DNA from 4 places in the Shinella sp. G-2 genome. Region 2 is predicted to be linked to each of the others. Evidence: riboswitches for the same ligand, from Rfam matches in the RefSeq annotation. Region 2 holds a riboswitch; each other region holds the start of a gene.
What was found. Region 2 has a riboswitch for cobalamin ahead of bluB (5,6-dimethylbenzimidazole synthase). Riboswitches for the same ligand answer to the same signal wherever they lie in the genome.
Positions count from the first base shown of each region.

Region 1: linked by a shared signal. The riboswitch ahead of nrdH (glutaredoxin-like protein NrdH) and the one ahead of bluB (5,6-dimethylbenzimidazole synthase) in region 2 are both predicted to bind cobalamin.
Region 3: linked by a shared signal. The riboswitch ahead of V8U06_RS13315 (ABC transporter substrate-binding protein) and the one ahead of bluB (5,6-dimethylbenzimidazole synthase) in region 2 are both predicted to bind cobalamin.
Region 4: linked by a shared signal. The riboswitch ahead of metE (5-methyltetrahydropteroyltriglutamate--homocysteine S-methyltransferase) and the one ahead of bluB (5,6-dimethylbenzimidazole synthase) in region 2 are both predicted to bind cobalamin.

Region 1 covers NZ_JBBEYH010000002.1:499,608-503,795, reverse strand. Annotated here, with positions in the region: gene metE (5-methyltetrahydropteroyltriglutamate--homocysteine S-methyltransferase) at 1-52, shown strand, start outside; gene V8U06_RS06415 (acyl-CoA thioesterase) at 49-870, shown strand; cobalamin riboswitch at 897-1,110, shown strand; gene nrdH (glutaredoxin-like protein NrdH) at 1,382-1,603, shown strand; gene nrdI (class Ib ribonucleoside-diphosphate reductase assembly flavoprotein NrdI) at 1,640-2,038, shown strand; gene nrdE (class 1b ribonucleoside-diphosphate reductase subunit alpha) at 2,020-4,173, shown strand.
Region 2 covers NZ_JBBEYH010000001.1:649,899-654,086, reverse strand. Annotated here, with positions in the region: gene V8U06_RS03280 (DUF2865 domain-containing protein) at 207-1,316, shown strand; gene bluB (5,6-dimethylbenzimidazole synthase) at 1,309-2,007, opposite strand; cobalamin riboswitch at 2,053-2,269, opposite strand; gene V8U06_RS03270 (GGDEF domain-containing protein) at 2,304-3,755, opposite strand; gene V8U06_RS03265 (TolB family protein) at 3,928-4,188, opposite strand, start outside.
Region 3 covers NZ_JBBEYH010000006.1:213,250-217,437, reverse strand. Annotated here, with positions in the region: gene V8U06_RS13320 (FecCD family ABC transporter permease) at 1-594, opposite strand, end outside; gene V8U06_RS13315 (ABC transporter substrate-binding protein) at 648-1,682, opposite strand; cobalamin riboswitch at 1,835-2,064, opposite strand; gene V8U06_RS13310 (MurR/RpiR family transcriptional regulator) at 2,100-2,954, opposite strand; gene V8U06_RS13305 (polyamine ABC transporter substrate-binding protein) at 3,011-4,036, opposite strand.
Region 4 covers NZ_JBBEYH010000002.1:504,766-508,953, forward strand. Annotated here, with positions in the region: gene metE (5-methyltetrahydropteroyltriglutamate--homocysteine S-methyltransferase) at 1-1,324, opposite strand, end outside; cobalamin riboswitch at 1,423-1,632, opposite strand; gene V8U06_RS06425 (caspase family protein) at 1,854-4,188, opposite strand, start outside.

The DNA.
Region 1 (4,188 bases), on a different contig from region 2:
GAAGCTGCGGCAGGAGGTGCCGAGCGGCAAGCCGCGCCCGGTGCAGGCATGAAGCGCGAGCGCGCATCGCAAGGGGAGCCGGCCGAAGGGCCGGCTCCCACGTCCCTCGTCGATATCGTCTTTCCCGGCGACACCAATCACCACGGCACGCTTTTCGGCGGGGCGGGACTTGCCTTCATGGACAGGGTCGCCTTCATCGCGGCGACACGCCATGGCCGGGTGCCATTCGTTACGGCGTCCTGTGAACGCGTGGAATTCAGGAAGCCGGCGCATGTCGGCGAGATCGTCGCGTTTGTCGCGACGCCAGTCCTGGCCGGAAAGCGGTCGCTGACCGTCGAAGTCGAGATGATCGCCCAGACGATCGACGGGACCGCCCGGACGTGTTGCACGCGCGGGGTCTTCCACATGGTGGCGGTGGGGTGCGAACGAAGAGGGCCCGACTGGCGCCTCGAACGCCTTCCGGCCTCTCACGCGCCTCCTCCGGCAGATGAAGTCCGGATGGTGGACATCGTCTTTGCAGACCAGACGAACGGTTCCGGCAAAATGTTTGGCGGCGATGCGCTGGCCTTCATGACGAAGGCTGCATTCGTGGCCGCCGCCCGCCTGTCGAAGACGCCATGCGTCCTGGCCGCCTCCGAGCGGATCGACTTTCGCCTCCCGATTGCCCTGGGCTCCATCGTCGAGGTCATCGCGCGGGTGTGCGGGATCGGCAGGACCTCGATGCGCATCGACGTCGAACTGTGGTCCGAGGACCTGCTCACCGGCGCCCGCAACAGGAGCGCGAAAGGCGTGTTCGTGATGGTCGCCGTGGATCGCGACCATCGGCCCGTGAAACTTATCCCCGACGATAATGCCGGATCGAAGCCATAGAGGTTGACTGATTTTGGCGTTCGTCTACCATATCTAGTGTTCGAGGTTCTTTCGATTCGAGAGCATCGAAGGCTAAGATGGGAATTCGGTCGGCGGACATGATGATCGCCAAGCCGGAGCTGCCCCCGCAACTGTGAACGGAGAGTGCCGTTCGATTTGGTCACTGGATGAACATCCGGGAAGGCCGAACGAGCACGATGACCCGTGAGCCAGGAGACCTGCCTCGAACGAAACGTCCACCGGCGGGGTGTCCGGCAGGAAAGCGATGTGCCGTGGCATGACGTCCGCGCGCCGCTTCCCGAAGCTCCCGCCTTAGCAACTTCGGGGTGAAGTCCATGTTCAGCTTTTTCGTCTGCGTCTGCGTGCGTAACGGGTCGGGGTCTCAAGGCCCGGCCTGACTGCGCTCAGACTGACTACGCCCAGACTGACTGCGCTCACATTCCGCCCCGGCAACGGCCGCCACCGGTTGGCCGAACCCTTCCGCATGCCAATCCATTTCACGAGGATATCCATGACCATTACCGTCTACAGCAAGCCCGCCTGCGTCCAGTGCACCGCAACGACGCGCGCGCTCGACCGCCAGGGCATCGACTATCAGCTCGTCGACGTATCCGAGGATGCCGACGCCTTCGCCCTGGTGCAGGGGCTCGGCTATCGCCAGGTTCCGGTCGTCATTGCCGGCGAGCGGCACTGGGCGGGCTTTCGCCCGGACATGATCAGCGCCCTCGCGTGAGGGCGGAGCATGAGCGCGGGGCGTGAGTGCGCTGGGATGGGCGATCTCGTCTATTTCTCCAGCCGCTCCGAGAACACGCATCGTTTCGTCGGCCGGCTCGAAAGACCGGCCATACGCATCCCCGTTGCGGCCGGGGAACTGCGGATCGAACGCCCCTATGTGCTGGTCGTACCCACCTATTGCGGCGATGGCGGCAAGGGGGCCGTGCCCAGGCAGGTGATCCGCTTTCTCAACGATGCGGGCAACCGCTCTCTCATCCGCGGCGTGATCGCCGCGGGCAACAGCAATTTCGGCGCGACCTTCGGGATCGCCGGCGACGTCATCTCCGCCAAGTGCCAGGTTCCCTACCTCTATCGGTTCGAACTGCTTGGCACCGACGAGGACGTCATCAACGTCAGGCACGGATTGGAACGATTTTGGACACGCTCACGCTAGAACGCCCGGCAAAGGCAGGAGAACCCGCGCTGGATTATCACGCATTGAACGCCATGCTGAACCTCTACGACGAGCAGGGAAACATCCAGCTCGACAAGGACCGGATGGCAGCCCGGCAGTACTTTCTCCAACACGTCAACCAGAACACGGTGTTCTTCCATAACCTGCGCGAGAAGCTCGATTACCTCGTGGACGAGGGTTATTACGAGCAGGCGGTGCTGGACCAATATGCCTTCAACTTCGTGCGCGACCTGTTCGACGCGGCCTACGCGCGAAAATTCCGCTTTCCGACGTTTCTCGGGGCCTTCAAGTACTACACCAGCTACACGCTGAAGACGTTCGACGGAAAACGCTACCTGGAGCGCTACGAGGACCGCGTCTGCATGGTGGCGCTGGCGCTGGCGCGCGGCGACGAGAACCTTGCCCGCGACCTTGTCGACGAGATCATCACCGGCCGTTTCCAGCCGGCGACGCCCACCTTCCTCAATGCCGGCAAGAAGCAGCGCGGCGAACTCGTGTCCTGCTTCCTGCTGCGCGTGGAGGACAACATGGAGAGCATCGGCCGCTCGATCAATTCGGCGCTGCAGCTCTCCAAGCGCGGCGGCGGCGTGGCTCTGTCGCTGACCAACATTCGCGAGGCCGGCGCGCCGATCAAGCACATCGAAAACCAGTCCTCGGGCATCATTCCCGTGATGAAACTGCTGGAGGATTCGTTCTCCTACGCCAACCAGCTCGGCGCGCGTCAGGGAGCGGGGGCGGTCTATCTGAACGCCCATCACCCTGATGTCATGCGCTTTCTCGACACCAAACGCGAAAACGCCGACGAGAAGATCAGGATCAAGACGCTTTCGCTCGGCATCGTCATTCCGGACATCACCTTCGAGCTGGCCCGGCACAACGAGGATATGTATCTGTTCTCGCCCTATGACATCGAACGCGTCTATGGCGTGCCGTTTACCGAAGTGTCGGTGACGGAGCGGTATCGGGAGATGGTCGCCGACAGCCGCATCGCCAAGAAGAAGATCAAGGCGCGCGAATTCTTCCAGGTGATTGCGGAAATCCAGTTCGAGAGCGGCTATCCCTACATCATGTTCGAAGACACGGTGAACCGCGCCAACCCGATCGCCGGCCGCGTCACCATGAGCAATCTTTGCTCGGAGATCCTGCAGGTCAGCGAGGCCAGCACCTTCAACGACGACCTCTCCTACAAGCATCTCGGCAAGGATATTTCCTGCAATCTCGGCTCGCTGAACATTGCCGCCGCGATGGATTCGGCCGATTTCGGCAAGACGATCGAGACGGCGATCCGGGCGCTGACGGCGGTTTCCGACATGAGCCACATTGCGTCGGTTCCCTCCGTCGCCAAGGGCAATGACGAAAGCCACGCCATCGGCCTCGGCCAGATGAACCTGCATGGCTATCTCGCCCGCGAGCGCATCTTCTACGGCTCCGACGAAGGCGTCGATTTCACCAATATCTATTTCTACACCGTGACCTATCACGCCATCCGCGCCTCGAACCGCATCGCCGTCGAGCGCGGCCAGAGCTTCAAGGGCTTCGAGAACTCGAAATATGCGTCCGGCGACTATTTCGACAAATACACCGAGGCCGAATGGTTGCCGGCGACGGCGCGCGTGGCGGACCTGTTCGAGACCGCCGGCATCCCGATCCCGACACGGGAGGACTGGCGGGACCTGAAGCAGGCCGTCATGCAGGATGGCCTCTATAATCAGAACCTGCAGGCCGTGCCGCCAACCGGCTCGATCTCCTACATCAATCACTCGACGTCCTCGATCCACCCGATCGTCTCGAAGATCGAAATCCGGAAAGAAGGCAAGATCGGCCGCGTCTACTACCCGGCCGCCTTCATGACCAACGACAATCTCGACTACTATCAGGATGCCTACGAGATCGGCCCGGAGAAGATCATCGACACCTATGCGGCGGCCACGCAGCATGTCGACCAGGGCCTGTCGCTGACACTGTTCTTCCGCGATACGGCAACCACCCGCGATATCAACCGGGCGCAGATCTACGCCTGGAAGAAGGGCATCAAGACCATCTACTACATCCGCCTTCGCCAGATGGCGCTGTCCGGCACGCAAGTGCAGGGCTGCGTGTCCTGCGCGCTGTGATCCGGGGAAAACGAC
Region 2 (4,188 bases):
CGGTTTGCGGTCGGGTTGAAATCCATGAAGCACCATCCTGCAGGCATTGACGATGGCCGACACTAGGCGCGAACCATGGCCGTTGCAAGGCGAGCGCGTTAATCACAAATGCGGGAGCACGTTGCACTCGCCCCCATGCGGCCTATGATAGGGCGATATCCGGCCGGTTTTGCCGGCGGTTTCAACGCCATCAGGGATCGAGGGATTTGAAGAGACGCGGCCGTCTTCTCCTTGCCATTGCAGCCGGACTGCCGATGCTTCTTGCCGGCGGCACGGCGCTAGCGGGCATCTGCGAGCGCATCCAGGCGGAGCTCGCGAACCAGCCGAAGATCGTGGTCGATACCGCCAACGCCCGCAAATATGCCGGCGCCATCGCGCGCCAGAACATCCAGCTCCGCAAGGCCAAGAGCGACCAGCGCCGTCTCGGCTGCTCGGGTGGCAGCATCATCGTCGTCGGCGGCGTCAATGCCGCGGCCTGCGAAACGCTTGCCGCCGTCATCGGCAAGATGGAGCGCAATCTCACCATTCTCGACGGCAAGCGCCGGGAATTTGCCGGCGGCGCGTCCTCGCAAGGCCGGCGAAACCGCCTGCTCGCCGCGTTGGAAACCAACGGCTGCGATGCGGAGGCAAAGGTCATGCCCGTCGCCGCGACGGAAACGCTGCGCACGCTGGACGAGACACGCACCCTGCCGCTCGGCACCGCGCCCGACGGCAGCGAGAGGCTGCAACTGCGCTCGCTCGGCGGCAATTCCGGCCATGGCAACCTGCGCACGGTCTGCGTGCGCACCTGCGACGGCGGCTTCTTCCCGATTTCCTCCGGCGCGACGCCGCTCGATTTCCGCCGCGACCAGAAGGTCTGCGCGATGATGTGCCCCGAAACCCAGACGGAGCTGTTCTACCAGTCGATGACCAATGGTCAGGAGACCGAGCAGATGACGTCCACCGTCTCCGGCCGGCCCTATTTCGAGTTGAAGAACGCCTTCGCCTATCGCACGCGCGATCTTTCCAAAAAGGAAGGCGCCTGCGGCTGCAACCTCGCTGCCTATTATCAGGAGATGATCAAGCGCGATAAGGCCGCCAAGGGCAAGGACACGCGGACCGCCAGCACCGGCGAGAACGAGGAAAGCGGTTCCATCACCACGATCGAGACCCTGCCGAAGAAGAAGGAAGCGGTGGAAAGCAAGCCGGCCGCAAGGATCGAAGACCGCGTCTACGACCCCACGAAGAGCAAGGTTCGCACGGTCGGTCCGCTCTTCCTGCCGGAAAACTCCACCGCCATCGATCTCGGCCGCCCGGCCGATGCCGGCGTCAACTGACGCCGGCGCCACCCTCCGGCCAGCGCTCCTCGTAAACCAGTTCCTCCAGCGGCAGGCGCTGCCGCCATCCCTTCACCGCCAGTTCCGGTTCGGCATAGAGCTGGTCGACGAAGCCGACGCAGAGCCAGGCGACGATCTCGACATGGGCGGGAATACCGAGGATGGCGCGCATATCGCTGTCGTGGAAAATGCTGACCCAGCCGACGCCCACCCCTTCCGCACGCGCGGCAAGCCAGAGGTTCTGCACCGCACAGACCGTGGAATAGACATCCATGCGCGGATTGTGGGTGCGCCCCAGCACGACGGCGCCGCCACGCGTCGGATCGCAGGTGACGCAGATCGACAGCGGCGCCTTCAGGATCCCCTCGAGCTTCAGCGCCCGGTATTGCGCCTGCCGCTCGCCGGCAAACAGCGCCGCCGCCTCGGCATTGGCCTTGAGGAAGGCGGCATGCGCCGCCCGCCGGGTCTCTTCGCTGCGCACCAGCAGGAAATTCCATGGCTGCATGAAGCCCACGGAAGGCGCATTGTGCGCCGCCTGCAGCAGGCGGGCGACGAGCGCGTCCGGCAAGGGATCGGGCAGAAACTGGTCGCGCACATCGCGGCGCGTTTCGATGGCGCGGTAGACGGCCTGCCTTTCCTCCTGCGGAAAGGCGCCCGCCCGGACCAGAGGGTCCAACGGTTCGGTTCGCATCGTCATCTCCCCAACAATGCGTACAACCTGCCGCCGTCCGCGCGGTTCGGTCTATCTCGTCAGGCCGGTCTTCTGACTTCGGTTCCTCTGGCAAGCGCCTGCCTTCCCGGTTGAACAACCAGTGGCAAAAGCCTGAATCGATTCAAGCTTTTAGGGCGAGCCATCCCCGTCACAGCGTTGGGCACGTTCCGGACCTGGGCATGGACCCGCACCGGATTCCCGATTCTCCCGCAGAGCGGGCACCTGACAAGGAGGATATGCGCACGGCTCGGCGCTGCGATCAAGCCCACCCCATGTCAGGCGGCGCGGGCGGCCTCCGCGCCGTCGATCTCGATGTCGTCGGCATGGACGGCGCGGTTGCGCCCACCGTTCTTGGCGGCGTAGAGCGCGGCGTCGGCGATCACCATGACATCGTGCACCGATTTGCCATGGGCCGGGAATTGCGCGATGCCGGCGCTGCCGCCGATGAGCAGCAACTGCCCGTCATAGGCGACGGGTACCTGCGTATCGAGCACGAGACTGTTGGCGAGTTCCAGGAGGCTTTCGCGTTCATAGGCACCTGTCAGCAGCACGCAGAACTCGTCACCGCCAAGACGCGCCACACAGCCGCGCGCGCCGATGCGCTCGGAGAACCGCCGGGCGACGGCCTGCAGGACGGCGTCGCCGGCCGCGTGGCCGTGCCGGTCGTTGACGGCCTTGAACCGGTCGAGGTCGAGCGCGAGGATCGTGAACGGCTTGTTCTCGCCCCGGCCGATGGCGCGCAGGACATCCTCGTCGAAGCCGCTGCGGTTCTTCAGCCCTGTCAGCGGATCGTGCCGCGCGAGGAAGGCGTTCTGCGCCTCGCTGCGCTGGAGCGCCCGCACGAGCGTCGAGAAGCGCAGCGTGACGAAAAGCATGACGCCGGCAAAGACCAGAACGAACAGGGTGATCTGGATCAGCGCGGACTGCCAGACGAAGGAACCCGGCATGTTCGGCCGCCAGGAGGCGACCATGGGATTGTAGGTATCGCCGCCGACCGGCGTCATCAGCAACCCCGGCTCCTGGGTGACGATGGGCGTGAAACCGAGCCCGTGCACGCCGAGGCGCCGCTCGGAATTGGCCAGCATCTTCTGCGAGACCGGCTTGACGGTGATGAGCAGCGTCGGCTCGCGCCGGCTGGCGGGAATGTAGAGCGTCTTCGGCACGACGGCCTGCACGACGACGATGCTCATGACGCGGTCGATGAGCCGCATGCCGGAAACGTGGATTTCGGGAAGCGCCGGCGTCAGCAGGTCCGGGTCCTCCTTGGCGCCCGCCACCTGCCAGCCGCCGCGGTCGGGCGACAGCGCCTCGTAATAGGCCCGCTCGGCCTTCTTGGTGAGGTCGCTCACCCAGTGCAGCTTCTCGCGCGCCTTGCGGTCGGAAACCTTTTCACCGCGATGCACGCCGAGCACCTTGTCGCCCTCGGGCGTGGTGAAGATCATCCAGGAAAAGCCGAAGTCCGCCCACATCCAGTCCCGCAACTGGTCGCGCACGAAGCTGTCGCCGGGCATGCCGAAGGCAAGCTCCTGAAAACTCTTGTCCCAGAAGGAGATCTGGCTCTGGTATTGAACGACCTGGTCGATCTGGTGGCTGAATTCGTTGCGCACCAGCGTGCGCTCCGTCTCGGCGACAAAACTGTCGGCCCGGTCGATGGCGTGGTCGAGCACCAGATAGTTGGCGGTGCCGAACAGCAGGACGATCATCAGGGCCGCCGCCCGGATCGCCATGCCCACTCCGCGTCGCCGCTTTGCGCGGCCCTGTTCCGCCTTGCCCGTCATTTTTCCCTGCCTGCCGTCCCCTGCCCGCGTTTCCGGGCATTGTTGAACGAAGGCTAGAGGACAGACGGCAAAATTCGCTTAAACAGGCTGGTGAGCGAAAGCTTAATCGCGGTCATTTCGCTCAGGCGGGCGCGTAACGCACGAAGGCGAACTGCCGGCCGTCCGGCGACCAGTTCGGCACGTTCATCGTGCCCTGCCCGCCGAAAAGCTCGAAAAGCACACGCGCATTGCCGCCGTCCATGTCCATCAGCCGCAGCCGCACGGTGAGGTCGCGCGGATGGTCGAAGACATCGCCGTCATAGGACAGGACCAGGAGGTTGCGGCCATCGGGCGAAGGATGCGCAAACCAGTCGCCATAGGGACTGTCGGTGATGCGCGTCGG
Region 3 (4,188 bases), on a different contig from region 2:
GACGAGCAGGCCGGCAAGGGCGACCGGCAGCGCCAGCCACACATCCGGCCAGCGTGCGCCCGAGAGATTGCCGAGCAGCCAGAACATGATGCCGCGCGCCTGCTCGGCATTGGCCGCCTTGGTGACGATGAAGGAGGTGAGCGCGTTGAACAGCTGCGAGCCGGCGACCCCCGCCAGAATGATGGCGCTCGTACCCCGCCCGGCCCTGACGGCGAGCACGCTGACAAGCCCGAACGCGACGAGCGCGCCGAGGAAGGCGCCGGCCGGCAGCGTGAGCATGCCGCCGCCGAAACCGAGGATCGCGACGCCCACCGCACCCGTGGAGGCGCCGGCGGAAATGCCGAGAATATAGGGATCGGCGAGCGCATTGCGCAGCAGGGATTGCAGGACGACACCGGACAGCGCCAGCGCCGAACCGCAGCAGGCGGCGACCACCGCACGGCTCAGGCGATAGTTCCAGACGATACCCTCGTCGATGGGATCCAGCGCATGGCCCGCCTGCCAGAGGCGGTTCGCGACAGTCTTCGCCACGGTTGCGAGCGGAATGGCGGTCTCACCCACCGCCGCGCCCACACCGAGCGCGGCGATGAGCATCACGAGCGCCGCGATAGCGGCGCCCGTCCGGAGCAGGATGGGGCGATCCTTCGTCACTGTGCGAGGCCAGCCTTTTCGACAGCGTCGGCCAGCACCTCGATGCCTTCGATCGTGCGGATCGTCGGGTTCATCGCCTGCGCGTCCATATCGACGACATGGCCGTTCTTCACGGCCGGCATGAGGCTGGCGACCGGATCCTCCTTGAGGAACTTGTGCTTGATGGCGACATCATCCGCGGGGTAGCGGCGGCGCTCCATTTTACCGGTAACGATGATCGTCGGATCGGCTTTGGCGATGGTCTCCCAACCGACCGTTGGCCATTCCTCGTCGCTTTCGATGACGTTCCTGATGCCGAGCACCGACAGGATGTAACCGGGCGCGCCGTTGCGGCCGGCGACATAGGGATCGATGTCGAGTTCGGCGCTGGAGAACCAGAAGACGGCGGACAGCTTTCCGTCGGCCGAGGCGATTTTCTTACGGGCCGCGGCCTCGCGTGCCTTGAGATCGGCAATGACCTTCTCGCCCTGATCCTGGACGTTGAAGATCTGTGCCAGCTCGCTGATTTCCTTGTAGATCAGCTCCATGGTGAAGACGGTGTTGCGCACGCCGTCACCGCCACCGGAATTGTCCTTGCCCATGCAGTCGGCCGGCGACGTATAGACCGGGATCTTCAGTTCGGCGAACTGTTCGGGCGTCCCGACGACGCCTTCCGGGCCGACATGCCACTGGAACTGCGTGGTCACGAGATCGGGCTTCCTGGCGACGACGCTTTCGAAGCTCGGATCGTTGTCGGCAAGGCGCTCCACCTTGGCATTCGCCTCCTCATAGCCCGCCAGAACCGGGCCGATCCAGACGGCGGTGCCGACCATGCGGTCGCCGACGCCGAGCAGGTAGAGGATTTCCGTCGAACTCTGGCCGAGCGAGACGGCGCGTTCCGACGCCTTCTCGAAGGTGACGGGGCGGCCGCAGTTTTCCAGCGTCAGCGGATACACCGTTTCGGCGGCCTGGGCCGCGCCGGCGGCAAGGACGAACCCGGCCACGAGCGACAGGAAGGAGGCGGCGCGCGGGGCCGCAGCGGAATGGGTCATGGATATCTCCCGAGGTGAAGGAAGGCGGACGGGCTCACGCGACGGGCCAAGGGCTGCGCGCGGTCGGTCGGGAGAAAACGAAGGGTGGTCTGCCGTCGCCGGCAGTCGGGTTCGTCATGGCGTCTCCTGTTCCGGGCATCCCCGCCCGTGTTCGGATTGTGGCTCTGACGGCAGGTCTCCTGGCTCACGGATATCTGCGACCTGTCTGCCTTCCCGCGCAAGGCGCAGTGGCATGACGCGAAACGCGTCCAAGGACAGGCGGCAATCCGCCTACAGTTGCGGGGGCAGCCACGGAATGGGTCCCTGTTGGGTCGTCCGCACCGTGTTCCCTATTAATCCCCTGGGAGTCATCCTTCGGGGAACCGTCGATCCATCCTTAGTCCGCGCCACGCGGCAGCGTCAAGGCATGGGCCGCTATCAGGTTTCGAAATCCCCGAAGACGTCCTGCAGGCGGGTCAGCGTGTCGACGCGCTCGCTCACCTCGTCGCCCATGACGACGATGATGTTGCTGAGCATGAGGTCCATGACAGCGGTCATGGTGGCGGCGCCATCCCAGAGCGGGCCGTGCGAACCGGGCACGATGAGGCAGATATCGGAGACCTCCGGTCCCCACGGGCAGAACTCGTCCGTCAGGAGCACGACCTTGACGCCGGCGCGCCGGGCCTCGAGCGCGAGCGACCGGGCCTTGGCGGCGAAGCGGCGAACGTCATGCAGGAAGAGCAGACGCCCCTCGACGGAGCCGTCAAGCAGTTCCGCATAGGTGCCGTTGAGCCCGTCGACGAACTGCACGCGCGGGCGGGTATAGGAAAGCTGGCTGGCGAAATACTGCGCGATGCCGCGCACGTTCTGGTAGGCGGCGACATAGACCTCGGTGGCGTTAATCAGGGCGTCGATCGTCTGCTGCCATTCCGGTGCGCTGGTGATGGCGTAGATCTGGCCGAGATTGTCGATCTGCTGCTGGATGAGGCCAGCGAGCAGCTTGCCCTCCTTGCGATCCTGCTCCAGCCGGTCGACGCGTCCCTTGACCTGCCAGGCAGGGTTGGAGCTGCCGTGGCGCAATTCGCTCTTCAGGTCGTCCAGCCCGTCGAAGCCCATGCGGCGCAGATATCGCCCGACGGTCATCGGAGAGATCTGCAGGCGCTGGGCGATGGAGCGCGCCGTCTCGAAGGGAAGCTCGGCGATGTTGCGCTCGATGTAATGGGCGATGAGCTTGTCGGATTTGGACCGCCGGAGATCGTCGGACTGAACGAGCTTCACAATGCGTTTCGACACGTCGCCCCTCTCTTCAAAGTCCCGCCCGTCCGGAGACGGGCGGGGATCAACCGCACTCACTGGGCCGTCTTGACCCGCGTCCATACGCGGTCCACCTGACGCAGGGCCGGTCCCAGATCCTCGAATATCTGGAGCCGGTTCATCGTCTCGGCCGGCGGGTTGATTTCCTTGCTATTCTTGATCTTTTCAATGGTCAATTGCCGCGCCGGCACATTGGCCGTGCCGTTGGTCTGCTGCGAGACATTGAGGGCGACGATTTCCGGGCGCGTGTAGAACTGGAGGAACTTGATGGCATTCTCCTTGTTCGGCGCGCTCTTCAGGACGCAGATATCCTCCTGGTACATGGTCGCGCCCTCTTCGGGGATCACGTAGCCGAGGTCCTTTTCGTTGCCGAAGACGTCGATCATGGCGCCGACGAAGGCGTGGCCGGCGGCAACGTCGCCCGCCTGCACCATCGGCCGCTCGTCATAGGTGAAGGCAGCGATGTCGGGCTTCATGGCGATGATCGTGTCTGCGGCCTGCTGCAATTCGGCGGGATCGGTCGAGTTGATCTTGTGGCCGTTGAGGATAAGGCCGACGGCCAGCACTTCGCGCATGTCGTCAAGCAGGGTGAACTTCAACCCCTTCGCCTTCACCGTCTCGACCAGATCCTTCCAGCCGGTGACGTCCTTGCCGAGAATCTTGCGGTTATAGAAGATGCCGACCGAACCCCAGGCATAGGGCAGGCAATACTCGCCGTTCGGATCGCTCTTGGCGCGCAGGAACGCCGGATCGATGTTCTTGAAACCCTCGTATGTGTTGATGTCGGTCTTTTCGAGCAGGTCGAGCTTGGCCATGATGTCCTGCATGTGCACGGACGGGAAGACCACGTCGTAGCCCGTCGCGCCGCCCTGGATCTTTGCCAGCATTTCCTCGTTGGAGGAATAGGTCGAGAGGTTGACCTTGATCTGGGTCTCCTCCTCGAACTTCTTCAGCACTTCCGGATTGATGTATTCGCCCCAGTTATAGACGTTGAGTTCGCTGGCGCCCGCCATGCCTGCCGTCGCCACGAGGGCCGCAAGCGAGAGGGCAGTGCCGCGCATCCAGGCCTGAAAACCGGATGCGCCGGCGCGATGAGCTTTCGTCATGGAATAGTCTCCTCTGATGGTTCGGCCTTGCTGGCCCCGGCGCTTTCCTTTGCGCCCTGCTTTCCCGTCCCGGCTTCTTTTCGGCCGTTGACTTGGATGGGCAAATG
Region 4 (4,188 bases), on a different contig from region 2:
ACGGCAGGTCGAAGCGCCGGCGCTGCGCATCCTGCCTGTGCCGGAAGGTCGAAGCCCGCGCCGGCACCTTGCCTTCGAATTCGGCAAGGCGGCCCGCAACGATCGGATCGTGGACCCGGACCGACGTCAGCCGAGCCTGCGCCGCCACGGCGTTCGCCTCCAGTGCGGGAAGACCGGCCCCTTCATCGTCCTCCAGCGCTGCGGAAAGCAGCGCGAGTTCATCGAGTTTCTGGACGGCGAACGACAGCCAGGACTTGAGCTCGTCGTCGAGCGCGGTCTCCAGCGCCACGTCGACCGGCACGTGAAGAAGCGAGCAGGACGGTGCGATCTGGAGGGTGTCGCGCGCCCTGCCCGCGACGGCCGCGGCGATCGTCTCCTTCACCTTCGCAAGATTGCTCCGCCAGATATTGCGACCGTCGATCAGCCCCAGCGAGAGCGTCTGGCCGGGCGCGACCCTGGCAATCACGTCGCCCGCCTGTTCCGGCGCGCGCACGAGATCGACGTGAAGCCCGGCAACCGGCAATGCAAGGGCCGTGTCGAGATTGTCGCCGAGGGCGCCGAAATAGCTTGCCAGCATGATCCTGAGATCGGGGATGAGGGTAGCGAACGCGGCATAGGTACGGACGAGCGCCTGCCGCTCCTCGCCGGTCAGGTCCAGAACCAGGCAGGGCTCGTCGATTTGAACCCATTGCGCGCCCGCATTCGACAGCTCGGCGAGGATCCTCGCATAGACCGGCAGCAGCCGTTCCAGCAGTCGCAGCGAGCTCGAGCCGTCGCGCGATTTGCCGAGCTTCAGGAACGTCACGGGGCCGAGCAGAACCGGACGCGTCTCCACCCCGAGCGCCCGCGCCTCCAGAAAGGCTTCCAGAGGCGTGTTCTTGGTCAATTCGAAGCTCTGCTCCTTCTCGAACTCGGGCACGAGATAGTGATAGTTCGTATCGAACCATTTGGTCATTTCGAGCGCCGGCACGCCGTCGCCCTGATGGGCATGGCCGCAGGCGGCATGGCCACCGTTCGATCCACGCGCCATGGCGAAATAGACGTCGAGATCGACCGCGCCTGCGCGCCAGCCATAGACCGGCGGGATGGCCCCCACCATGACGGCCGTGTCGAGCACATGATCGTAGAGGGAGAAGTCATTCGACGGGATGACGCCGATCCCCCTGGCCTTCTGTTCCAGCCAGGCGCCGGCACGAAGCCTGGCAGCGGTTTCAAGCAGTACGCCGCGGTCGGACTTGCCCGACCAGTAGGATTCAAGCGCGAATTTCAGTTCGCGGTGTCTTCCTATCCTTGGGAAGCCGAGATTTGCAGTCTTGATGGTCATTTCCTTACCCCGAAGGTTGTGGGCAAGGCATTGGCTGACGCATCGGCGCGCGGATGCGGGATTCCGGGCGCAAAGCGGCACACCGGACACCCCGCCCGTGGACGTTATCTATCGCGGCAGGTCTCCTGGCTTGCGGGTCATCACCGCTGTCCGTCTTCCCGAGGCGTCTTCCTCAGTGACATGTTGGACAGGGCTCTCCGCCTACAGTTGCGGGGGCAGCTCCGGCATGGGCGCACAGGGCGCCATCACCGTATTCCCTCTTAGCTCCGGATCGTAAAATCCGCAGAACCACGATGGCGGCACCATGACCCGCGAAGAGGCCGCCGTCAATAGACATAAAGGAATCTTTATATCCCTTGAGAAAGCGACGTTCCCCCGCCAGACCGGGACCGGCATCTTGCGAATGCCGCCCGGGCCCTGAGCCTCCCCGCACCGCGCTTCTTCCCCTCCTCGCAGAACCGCCCAAACGAAAGCCGCTGGAAACGGGTGTTTCCAGCGGCTTTGTTTTTCGAGGCGCCCTGCGTCCGGATCAGGTCCGGGCGGCGAGGCGGTCGATGGCGTTCTGGGTCGCGGTGCCGAAGTCGCCGTCGACGGGGCCGTCATAGTAGCCGCGCGACTTCAGGATCTGCTGGAACTCCTTGCGGAACTGCGGCGTGAAGTTCGCCGGCGAGCCCTTGAGTTCCTGCAGCTTGCCCTGGTCGCCGCCTTCGATGCTGGCAGCGGCCCAGCGGGCGGCTTCCTTGGCGTTGGCGCGCGTGCCGAGGCCCTGGTCGTAGAGGCGCGAGAGATTGCCCATGGCGTAGGTGTTGCCGCCATTGGCCGCCTTCTCGTACCAGTTCAGCGCTTCGACATAGTCCTGCTTCACGCCGTTGCCGACGTCGTAGAGCCAGCCGAGCGAGGCCATCGAGTAATAGTCGTTCTGCGCCGCGGCCTTTTCGTACCAGGTGCGGGCTTCAACGAAGTCGACGGGAACGCCGAGGCCGGACTGGTAGGCGTAGCCGACCGACGACATGGCGTTGATGTCGCCGCCTTCCGCGCCCTTCTTGTACCAGTCGAGCGAGGCGGCGTAGTCCTGCGGCGTGCCGAGGCCTTCGCGGGTGAACCAGCCCATGGTGGCCTGTGCATTGGCATAGCCCTGTTCGGCCGCCTTGCGGTACCACTTGATGGCCTCGTCATAGTCCTTGCGCGTGCCGTTATAGCCTTCGCGGTAGAGCCAGCCGAGGGACGCCTGGGCATAGGGGTTTCCGGCATTCGAGGCCTGCTCGAACATGCGAGTGCCCTTGGCCATGTCGACCGCGCCGTCGGTACCGTAGATCGAGTACCAGGCAAGGTTGGTCAGGGCGTAGAGGTTCCCCTCGTCCGCGGCCTTCTGGTAGTGCTCGCGCGCCTGCTTGTAGTTGCGCGCGGCGTCATGGGCACGGCCCAGCATGTTGCGGATCGAGTTGTCCGACGGGCTCGCATTGAGCGCCGCTTCGCAGGCCGGGATGGCGCGGCCATAGTCGATCTGCGCGAAGAGCTTGCCGAGGAAGCCCGGACGCAGGTTCGGTTCGCCGGCAAGTTCGTAGCACTGGTCGGTGTCCGAACCGCTGAGCGCCGTCGTCGACTGGTCGCTCGAGGTGGTGGTCGTCGTGCCGTTGGAGTTCGTCAGCGACGCGCTGTCGTTGCGCCCGCCTGCGAGCTTGTCGATGGCAGCCAGCGTTGCCGGGCCGAATTCACCGTCCGACGAGCCGCTGTAATAGCCGCGCTCGCGCAGCAGGTTCTGCATTTCCTGACGGAAGGCGACGGTGAAGTTGCCGGGGGTCTCCTTCAGCTCCTTCAGCTTGTTGGCATCGCCGCTTTCGATGCTGGCGGCCGCCCAGCGGACGGCTTCCTTCGCGTCGGCCGGCGTGCCGAGGCCCTGGTCGTAGAGGCGCGAGAGGTTGCCCATGGCATAGGCGCTGCCGGCATTGGCAGCCTTTTCATACCAGTAGCGGGCTTCCACATAGTCCTGCTTCACGCCGTTGCCGACGTCGTAGAGCCAGGCAAGCGAGGCCATCGAGTAGGAATCGCCGATATTGGCGGCCTTCTCGTACCAGACCTTGGCTTCGGCATAGTCCTGCGCCGTGCCGAGACCGTTCTGGTAGGCCCAGCCGAGCGAGGACATGGCGTTGGCATCGCCCGCATCGGCGGCCTTGCGATACCAGGTCAGCGACTGGACATAGTCCTGCGAGACGCCGAGGCCTTCGCGGTAGAACCAGCCCATGGTCGCCATGGCATTGGCATAGCCCTGGTTGGCCGACTGCTGGTACCACTTCACCGCTTCGGCATAGTCCTGGCGCGTGCCGCCATAGCCTTCGCGGTAGAGCCAGCCGAGCGAGGCCTGGGCATAGGAATTGCCGGCGATCGAGGCCTTCTCGAACATCGAGAGACCCTTGGCGACGTCCACCGGACCGTCCGTGCCGTAGACCGAGAACCAGGCAAGGTTGGTGAGCGCGTACATGTTGCCGAGCTCGATGGCCTTTTCGTAGTTCCGGCGCGCCTCGACATAGTTGCGGTCGGCGTCATGCGCGCGGCCGAGCAGGTTGACGAGCATGCCGTCGGACGGGTTCTCGTTGACGGCCTGCGCGCAGGCGGTCAGCGCCCGCTTGGCGTCGATCTTCAGGAAGTTCACGCCCATGAAGCCGGGCAGCGACTGCGGTTCGCCGGCCAGAAGGAAGCAGTCGCGCGAGGCGGCGGTTTCCTTGGAGGCGACGTCGACGCTGAGGCCCTTCTTCGGCTCCAGCGCGGCGATCAGCTGTTCGGCCGCGCTGCGATGCTGGCTGTCCGGGTAACGCTCGATGAAGCGCTGCAGGGCGGCCGCGTCGGTCGATTCCTTCAGGGCTTCC